Regions from separate parts of the Clostridium sp. genome, predicted to be linked through region 3. Evidence: riboswitches for the same ligand, from Rfam matches in the RefSeq annotation. Region 3 holds a riboswitch; each other region holds the start of a gene.
What was found. Region 3 has a riboswitch for S-adenosylmethionine ahead of LKE46_RS04350 (amino acid permease). Riboswitches for the same ligand answer to the same signal wherever they lie in the genome.
Positions count from the first base shown of each region.

Region 1 (3,292 bases), 250 kb from region 3:
CAGCAAAATGGCAGCTGGGTATTTTACTATTTTGACGGTAATATTGCTTCAGACAATAAAAGTGGTAAAGACGGAAAATGGACTTTTAATGGTAGTGGATCGCAGTTGACTGCATGGAATATTGTCCAGAAACATGTAAAGGAAGGTAAGGGCAAATATCCGGTTCAAGTTACGGTAAAGGGAGTATTAAAAGGAAACACCGGTACTAATCCGGGGCCGGATGCTGATGGCAAAAAGTTCCCTGTAATAACTGTTGAATCCATAAATTAAAATAGGATTTGAATGGAGTCTTGGTTATGAAAGAACAGAAAAGAAGAATACTTGTAGTAGATGACGAGATAAAAATTGTGGAAGTTGTAAAATCATATCTTCAGAGAGATGGATATTCTGTATATTCTGCATACGATGGAAATACCGTTATGGATATGTTTGACAAAGTAAATCCTGATCTCATGATTCTGGATCTTATGCTTCCGGATATTTGTGGAGAAAAACTATGCAGTATTTTAAGAAAGAAGTCCAAGGTGCCTATCATAATGCTTACAGCCAAAACTTCAGAATCTGATATACTCAATGGATTTGACATAGGAGCAGATGACTATGTAATAAAACCTTTCAGTCCAAAACAGCTTGTGGCAAGAGTGAAATCACTTCTAAGAAGAACAGTGGATGATAAAGATATTATGGATTACATAATTTCCATAGATAACGGCAGGTTGACAATAAACAACTCAAGCTATGAAGTTAAAAAATCAGGCAGTATAGTCAATCTTACCCCTGTTGAGTACAATATACTTACAGTTATGGCAGGACATCCTGAAAAAATTTTTACAAGAGAAGAATTGATATCCATTGTACTGGGAAAAAATTTTGACGGATATAACAGGGCTATTGATTCACATATAAAGAACTTGAGACAAAAAATTGAAGATAATTCCAGAAACCCTGTATACATTTTGACTGTAAGAGGAATAGGTTATAAATTTGGTGGAATTGTAGAAAAAAGATATTGACATATTCAATAATATTGAATATACTAATAGAAGTATATAGCTTATCAAGAGAGGCGGAGGGACAGGCCCTTTGATGCCCGGCAACCTGGATTTTATTCAAGGTGCCAATTCCTGCAGGATGAAATATACCTGGAAGATAAGATAATGGAAGAAATAACCTTCCCGTATCTTTTGCAGGGGAAGGTTTTGTTTTTTATTTACAGTTAATTGGTTGACCAGATATACTGGAGACTAAGTAAAGCCGGCGATGTATATTCGTAGTGTTTTACCTAGTCTTTTTTGTCAATTGGATTTTAGTAATTATTGATAAATATAAAAGGGAGGATACAATTTTGAGCATAAATATAAAATCACCGGAAATTAAAATAAGAGAAACAAGACTTGGATCAATTACGGGCTTTTTTGGAAATGCATCCCAACTATGCGAAATGTCAAAGGGGAAAAGGCTTTGTGACAGAAAACATTCTTTCAGTCAATGCCTCGGATGCAGCTCGGGAAACGCACTTTGCCAGCTTGTAATGATACAGGATGCAGTTGTTATAAACCATGCTCCGCTTGGATGCTCGGCAGACTTTTCGGATTTTAATTTTACAAACAGAGTAGGCCAGAGAAAAAGAAATTTCAAACTTAGAAATGCCAGACTGCTGAGTACAAATCTTGAAGAAAAGGACACTATTTATGGAGGGGGAGAAAAATTAAAGACTACAATAGAAGAAGCTTTTAACAGATTCAATCCCAAGGCAATTTTTATAACTGCGTCCTGTGCATCTGGTATTATAGGAGATGATATAGAAACAATAGCTGAAGATGCAGAAAAAAAATTCAAAATACCTGTAGTGTATATTCCCTGCGAAGGGTTCAAGTCAAAGATGTGGACAACAGGCTTTGATGCTGCATATCATGGAATAATAAGAAAAATAGTCAAACCTCCTGTTAAAAAGCAAAAAGATCTAATAAATGTAATTAACTTCTGGGGAAGTGATATTTTTACAGATTTGTTTGGAAAAATAGGATTGAGGCCAAATTATATAGTTCCTTTCTCAACTATAGAGCAGCTTCAAAAAATGTCAGAGGCTGCAGCTACAGTTCAAATATGTCCTACACTTGGAACGTATCTTGCAGCAGCACTTGAGCAGGAATATGGAGTACAGGAGGTAAAGGCACCTCCTGCTTACGGAATAAAGGGAACGGATGAATGGTTTAGAGAACTTGGGAGAATTACAGGAAAAGAAGCCGAGGTAGAGGAATTGATAAAATCTGAAAAGGAAAAAATATATCCTGAACTTGAAAAGCTGAGGAGCAGGTTAAAGGGTAAAAGGGCTTACATTACAGCTGGTGCGGCACATGGTCACAGTTTGATGGCTCTTCTTGAAGACCTTGGAATGAAAATTGTGGGAGCATCCATATTTCACCATGATCCATGCTATGATAACGGGGCGGAAGCAGCTAAGAGCCTTGATCATGCAATAAATACCTACGGTGATATAGAGAATTTCAGTGTATGTGACAAGCAGGCATATGAACTGGTTAATTCGCTTAATAGATTGAAGCCTGATATATTTGTTGCACGACATGGCGGAATGTCAATTTGGGGAGCCAAGCTTGGAATACCAACCTTTTTAATGGGGGATGAGCAGTTTGGACTTGGATATCAGGGATTGATAAATTACGGTAAGAAGGTTCTGGATGTACTTGAAACTCCTGAATTTGTAAAAAATATTGCAGCCCATGCAAAATTTCCGTATACTGACTGGTGGTTCAAACAGAGGCCGGATACTTTTCTGAAGGAGGGAAAATAGCATGCCTAAAATAGTTCAGGAACCAAGACATTATTGTACCCTCGGAGCCCAGCAGTCTGTAATTGCAATAAAAGGGGCAATGCCCATACTTCATTCAGGACCTGGATGTGGTGTGAAGTTATTTAGGGGACTCAGTACGGATTCCGGATATCAGGGTACAGGATATTCAGGCGGCGGAGTAATTCCATGTACAAACGCAACGGAGAGAGAAGTTGTATTTGGTGGAATAAAGAGGCTGCGTGAAGTCATTGACGGAACATTAAAAGTATTAAAAGGAGATCTGTTTGTAGTACTGACAGGCTGCACATCCGATATAGTCGGAGATGATGTAGGCTCGTTGGTGGATGAATATAAAAAAAAGGGCATACCGATAGTTTTTGCTGAAACAGGCGGCTTCAAGGGAAGTAATTTTAAGGGACATGAAGTAGTATTGAAGGCAATAATAGATCAATTTGTCGGGGATAAAAAGCCTGAAGTTAG
Region 1 is NZ_JAKVOI010000001.1:1,088,794-1,092,085, forward strand. Features, by position in the region: gene LKE46_RS05450 (hypothetical protein) at 1-270, shown strand, start outside; gene LKE46_RS05455 (response regulator transcription factor) at 297-1,013, shown strand; SAM riboswitch class I at 1,052-1,156, shown strand; gene LKE46_RS05460 (nitrogenase component 1) at 1,346-2,812, shown strand; gene LKE46_RS05465 (nitrogenase component 1) at 2,814-3,292, shown strand, end outside.
Region 1: linked by a shared signal. The riboswitch ahead of LKE46_RS05460 (nitrogenase component 1) and the one ahead of LKE46_RS04350 (amino acid permease) in region 3 are both predicted to bind S-adenosylmethionine.

Region 2 (3,292 bases), 230 kb from region 3:
TTTCGCAGCAATGTGAATAAATTTAATATTCTAGGTGACTAACTAGAAAGACTAGAGGTCAAGTTAAACTTATCTGTAGAAATTGGATTCTTCGATAGTAATGTTTGGTCTCTTTTTAATATAAGTTAACCAGTATAGAAATAAAATTTAGAGTAAATGATGAAAGGAAGATTGATAAAATGAGTAGATTATTCACATCAGAATCTGTTACAGAAGGACATCCGGATAAAATATGTGATCAAATATCAGATGCAGTATTAGATGCAATTATTGAACAGGATAAGAATGGAAGAGTAGCTTGTGAGACAGTTGTAAATACCGGACTTGTACTTTTAGTAGGAGAGATATCAACCAAGGCATATGTGGACATACCTAAAATAGTAAGACAAACTATAAGCGATATAGGATATAATCATTCAAGATTTGGATTTGATGCATCCAATTGTGCAGTAATAACCTCCATAGATGAACAGTCACAAGATATTGCACTTGGTGTAGATGAATCATTGGAATCTAAAAAAGGTGAAAAAGACAATATAGAAGCAATTGGAGCAGGAGACCAGGGAATGGTATTTGGATTTGCAACAAATGAAACTCCGGAGTACTTGCCGCTTCCAATAGCACTGGCACATAAACTTTCAAGAAAGCTTGCTGAAGTAAGAAAGAATGGAGCAATCTCATATCTTGGACCGGATGGGAAAACTCAGGTTACAGTAGAATATGAAGGAGATAAACCTCTGAGAGTGGATACCGTGCTTATATCTTCACAGCATGAAGAAAATGTAACCCATGATGAAATTGAAAAAGATATAATAGACAAGGTAATCAAAGTAATAATACCTAAAGAGCTCATAGATTCAAATACAAAATATCTGGTAAATCCTACAGGAAGATTTGTAAAGGGTGGGCCTGAGGCTGATTCGGGCCTTACAGGAAGAAAGATAATAGTTGATACCTACGGCGGCTATGGAAGACATGGAGGCGGAGCATTTTCAGGAAAAGATCCAACCAAAGTTGATAGATCTGGGGCATATGCAGCAAGGTGGGTTGCAAAAAACCTTGTGGCAGCAGGTGTAGCAAGTAAAATTGAAGTAGAAATAGCATATGCAATAGGTGTTGCAAAACCTGTATCAGTAAGTGTAGATACATTTGGTACAGGCAAAATAAATGATGAAGAAATAGTCGAGATTATAAATGAGTTGTTTGATTTAAGACCTGCTGCAATTATAAGGGATCTTGATTTAAGAAGGCCTATATATAAAAGTACTGCTGCTTATGGACATTTTGGAAGGACAGATATAGATCTTCCATGGGAGAAACTGGATAAGGTTGATCAAATAAGAGATGCTTATAAAAATAAAGAAAGTTTGGTTTTAAAATAGATATGGCAATAAGAAATTTTTATTCTAGTTCGGCTGACTAGAAAAACTAGAGGTCAAGTTGAATTTATTATTGAGATAGATCATTTGTATAAAATCTTTTTAATAAATATAACTTGACCTTTTATTGTTTGGGGGAATACATTCTCTTATCAAGAGAAGCAGAGGGTAAGGCCCGATGAAGTTTCAGCAACCAGTATGTTCCATTTGCATACAAGGTGCTAAATCCTGCAGATTCAATTCTGAAAGATAAGGAAGGGATATGAAAATGAGTGAAATATTAAATGATGCAATGAAATATATAGATCATTCACAAAGGGGATATTTAGTTGCAATGGATGAACAAAATAAAACTTGTATTATAAATATACAGGAATTTATAAATGATTATACAAATGTGTATTTTATTGTAGATAAAGATGTCAAAAAAGTCAAAACCGGTTCAAAGGTCAATGTCTATTTTGAAAACAGTACACAAAAATATAGTGCATTCAAAAGCATACATGTTTCAGGAAAATTGGCTGAAATAATATATTCAAATGAAGTCTACAGTGTATTGAAAACCTTAATTGGAAAAAACAGGGGAAGACATTTCCTGAGTAGTAATTTCAAAGATTATAGTATATATAAGTTTAAGCCGGAGTATATAAATTTATGTGATTATATAAAGCCACTGGAGGAATTAAAGGAAATAATTTAACTCTAAAATTTATGGAAAGGATGAGTAAAATGACGGATATAAAAATACCGAAATTCTATGTCAGTGGGAAAAATATTCTGGATAAAACCGGTAAATATACTTCGAAATTTGGAAAATATGCATTGATTATATGCGGAAAAACTGCATGGAACAAGACTGGACAAAGGATACTTATGAATCTTGCAAGAGAGAGACTGGAATATAGAGTTGAAGTATACCATGGGCATTGCACTTTGAATGATATAAAAATATATTCGGAATCAGCCCGTAAACTGAAGGTTGATGTAGTACTAGGTGTAGGAGGAGGAAAGGTAATTGATATGGCAAAGACCATAGGTGATAGGACAGGTAAGCCTGTAATTGCTATTCCTACTGTAGCTACAAGTTGTGCTGCGTGTTCCAATATTTCCATAATATATGATGATACCGGAAGATATATTGATTATGTCAGGCTAAAGAAATTACCTGAACTTATATTGACGGATATAGATTTAATACTTGAATCATCCATACGATATCTAAATGCAGGTATAGGTTATGCAATGTCAGTTTTTAAATATTTTGATCATGTGAAACAAGACGAATATCCGGTTAACATACTGGAGAAGTATATTGAAGGATTGTATGAAGAACTGGATGAAAACATTGATGATGAATGTTACAGAAAATTGATAGATTCAATCATAGTATTATCCGGAATGAGGCAAAATCATGATATAGTTGATAACTCAATTGATATATGTAATTATGTAGTCAATAACATGACATATATTTCCGATACAAGGTATAGCCTATATGGTGAAAAAACTAGTTTTGCACTTGTTGTTCAATTTGTTCTTGAAAACAGGAGCAAAGATGAAATATTCAAGGCTATTGATATATTTACCAAGATTGGTTTACCTGTTACATTAAGTCAGCTTGGAATAAAATATGGATCTAAAATTAAAATATCAGGTATCAAGGATAATATTCATTTAAAATTCCGTGATTATGAAAAGGAAAACATTATTGAGAAGGCAATAATTAAAGCAGATGAGATGGGCAATGAATACTTGGGAAAAAAGAGTAGTGGCAATGATCAAATTCTGAATGCAATTATTTAAAATAAAAAACAATGTACAGACTCAAAATTTGTACATTGTTTTTTAATGGTGTTAATGTTTCCTTGCAAAATGGAGCTTATCTAATATTTTCTTTTTTAGTATTGTAAACT
Region 2 is NZ_JAKVOI010000001.1:1,070,179-1,073,470, forward strand. Features, by position in the region: gene metK (methionine adenosyltransferase) at 180-1,382, shown strand; SAM riboswitch class I at 1,526-1,635, shown strand; gene LKE46_RS05390 (hypothetical protein) at 1,648-2,079, shown strand; gene LKE46_RS05395 (iron-containing alcohol dehydrogenase) at 2,091-3,182, shown strand; gene LKE46_RS05400 (ABC transporter ATP-binding protein) at 3,234-3,292, opposite strand, start outside.
Region 2: linked by a shared signal. The riboswitch ahead of LKE46_RS05390 (hypothetical protein) and the one ahead of LKE46_RS04350 (amino acid permease) in region 3 are both predicted to bind S-adenosylmethionine.

Region 3 (3,292 bases):
GCCCTATAGTTGGAGGCAACCTTACATCTTTTGCAGATAACCTCGGCACTCCATTTGAAGTTGATACCAGAGGGAAAATACTCTTAATCGAAGAAGTACACGAGCCCATTAATACAGTCTACAGGCATATAAACCGGCTAATATTGGCCGGCAAGCTCAGTGACTGTGCAGGTATCCTTATGGGAGAATGCACAAATTGTGATGATTCATACGGTAAGTCATATGAAGATTTAATTAATGATGTTATAATGCCGATGAACAAACCTCTTATGACAAACTTAGCATCTGGGCATGGCACATACAAGATGGCTATACCTATAGGCGCCGAAGCCAACCTTAATACTTATGAAAATACATTGACGATACTTGAGCCAACGGTGCGTATATGATTTATCCCAATTATCGTGCCGGGAATTTGCTACCCTGCAGGCAACTAAATATACTTTCCTATAAATCAAAGACCTCAATGCTGTTGATAAAATATACTTATCAACAGCATGAGGTCTTATTATTAAACTTTCTTACCTTTTACAAATCATCTATTTTTAATTAATATTTTATACATGGTCAATAGAATTGCTATCCACACAGGTACTACATATATGGATATTCTCGTACTCGGTAAAACAAATAGTAAAGCAACGATCAATAACAAGTATATAATAGCTGTATACGTAAGTACCGGATAAAATGGCATTTTAAATTTTACTTTTTGTCCTAAGGAACTCTTATATTTTCTGAATTTTAATTGTACTAAAAGTATAGTTATCCATGCAGTTATAATTGCTATAACTGTTACCGATGATATATAATTAAAAACTTTGAAGGGTAATAAATAATTTAAAAATATTGCAATCATAGCTATAGCTGTACTAAATAGAATTCCTACATATGGTATTCCTGATTTGCTGATTTTACGAAATATACCCGGAGCATTATTGTTCAAAGCCAAACTATAAAGCATTCTCCCTTCAACAAATAATGCACTGTTCATACCTGATAATGCAGCTGTCAAAACCACAAAATTAATAATTGATGCCGCTGCCGGAATTCCAACTTTATCGAAGACTAATACAAAAGGGCTTCCTTTAATTCCAATTTTACTCCATGAATAAAGGCTTAACATAACCAACATAGAGCCAACATAAAAAATAAGTATACGCCAAAATACATTATTGATTGCTTTGGGTATGGATTTTTCAGGATTTTCTGCTTCACCAGCAGTTATACCAATAAGTTCCACTCCACCAAACGCAAAAGTAACAAAGATGAATGACAATAAAAATCCTCTGATCCCATTAGGGAAAAAACCTCCATTCATCCATAAATTTGAAAATCCAATGGCATGTCCTTTATTTCCAAAGCCAAATACTATCATAAAAAGTCCAAAAATAATCATGCAAATAATACACACAACTTTAATGAGTGCCAGCCAAAATTCAAACTCACCATAAGCTTTCACTCCAATTATATTAATTAAAACTAAAACCAATAAAAATACTAGGGCGGAAATCCACCTCGGAAAATCCGGCAGCCAAAACTGTACATATATACCAACTGCCGTAAGCTCGGCCATTACAGTTGTAACACCTTGAAGCCAATAAGTCCATCCTGAAAAAAATCCAGCGAAATCCCCTAAATATTTAGTTGCATAAGCACTAAATGAACCTGAATTTGGATCATCTACAGAAAGCTCTCCCAATGCCCTCATAATTATAAAAACAAACAAACCGCCAGTCAAATATGCTAATATAATAGACGGGCCACCCATACTTATGGCATCTGCCGAGCCATAAAATAACCCTACTCCTATGGCTCCACCAATAGCAATCATCTGAATATGACGATTTTTTAAATTCCTCTTTAATTTATATCCTCCCATATCGACATCCCAATCTTATAATTTTTCTAGAAATATAAACCAACAATAACTTATTTTACAGTAAAATCATTTATTCATAAACTTTATTTATAAAAGTTAAAGCTTATCTACAAAAAACAAAAAGCCAAATCCTCCAAAGATACATTAGATACATTCAACATATCAAGTAGAATTTGACCTCTAGTTTTCTAGTCAATCAAAAATAAAAAAATCTTACAGAGAAACTATAAGACCAATTTTTTCAAAGTTTCTCATCTTCCAGGTTTAACCTGCTGGAATTAGCACCATTGAACAATATATTCAGGTTGCCGGGTATCATAGGGCCAGTCCCTCCACCTCTCTTGATAAGATTCATATTTGATTATTATTTACATGATACTTAATTTAAATATAACTGTCAAGAATGAATTTGCCTATTTGGGTAATTATTGTATTTTAGTTTGAAGCACAGCAAGTGCTGCAGCACCCATTACACCTGCATCCGTTCCAAGTTCTGCTTTCACAATTCTGCATGACTTTGCCATTGCAGCAAAGCATCTCCTATTTACTACCTGTTGTATTTTCTTCAGTACGATATTTCCCCCTTTTGAAACTCCCCCTCCAATAACTACCATTTCAGGATCAAAGCTGGTTATGACATTGGCTACGCATATTCCAAGATATTCAAGGCTTTCATTCAATATTTCACAAGCAATTTTATCTCCCTTTTTTGCTTCCTCAAACACCTCATAGGAAGTTACCTTATTGTGTTTCTTTAAAGCTGTATATTCCTTATTCAGAACAGCCTGTTCTCCTTTTTTCCCTATTGCAGTACCCGATGCGAGTGCTTCTGCACAGCCATAATTTCCACAATTACATCTGGGACCATTTTTCTCCAGCGTCATATGCCCGATTTCAAGGGCATTGCAGGTATTCCCCCTGTAAATTTGTCCATTAATTATCGCTCCGCCTCCAATTCCCGTGCTGACTGTAATAAAAATCATATTTTTTGTTCCCTTTCCTGCTCCAAACATGAATTCTCCAATGGCACCTACATTTGCATCATTGTCCAGGTATACTGGAATTCCAAATTTCTTCTTTATTGGATCCACCAATTTAAAATTTCTGAAAGGAAGATTTGGCGTCGTTATTATTATTCCATTTTTAGCATCCAACGGCCCGGGCGAACCAATTCCGATGGCCTCAATATCTTCAATGCTTTTATCGTCACTTGCTAAAACTTTTTCTATTACTTCTATTATCTTTTCCAGTACTTTTTCTTCTCCCCTGAATGCATCGGTAGGGACAGTATATTTATACAATATACTGCCACTTATATCTGAAAGTGCCCCACTTATTTTAGTTCCACCCAAGTCTATTCCTAAAACATATTTCTTATTCATGCAACCCTCACTCTTTCTTAATATTAAT
Region 3 is NZ_JAKVOI010000001.1:835,934-839,225, reverse strand. Features, by position in the region: gene LKE46_RS04355 (S66 peptidase family protein) at 1-389, shown strand, start outside; gene LKE46_RS04350 (amino acid permease) at 536-1,882, opposite strand; SAM riboswitch class I at 2,131-2,233, opposite strand; gene LKE46_RS04345 (ROK family protein) at 2,308-3,264, opposite strand.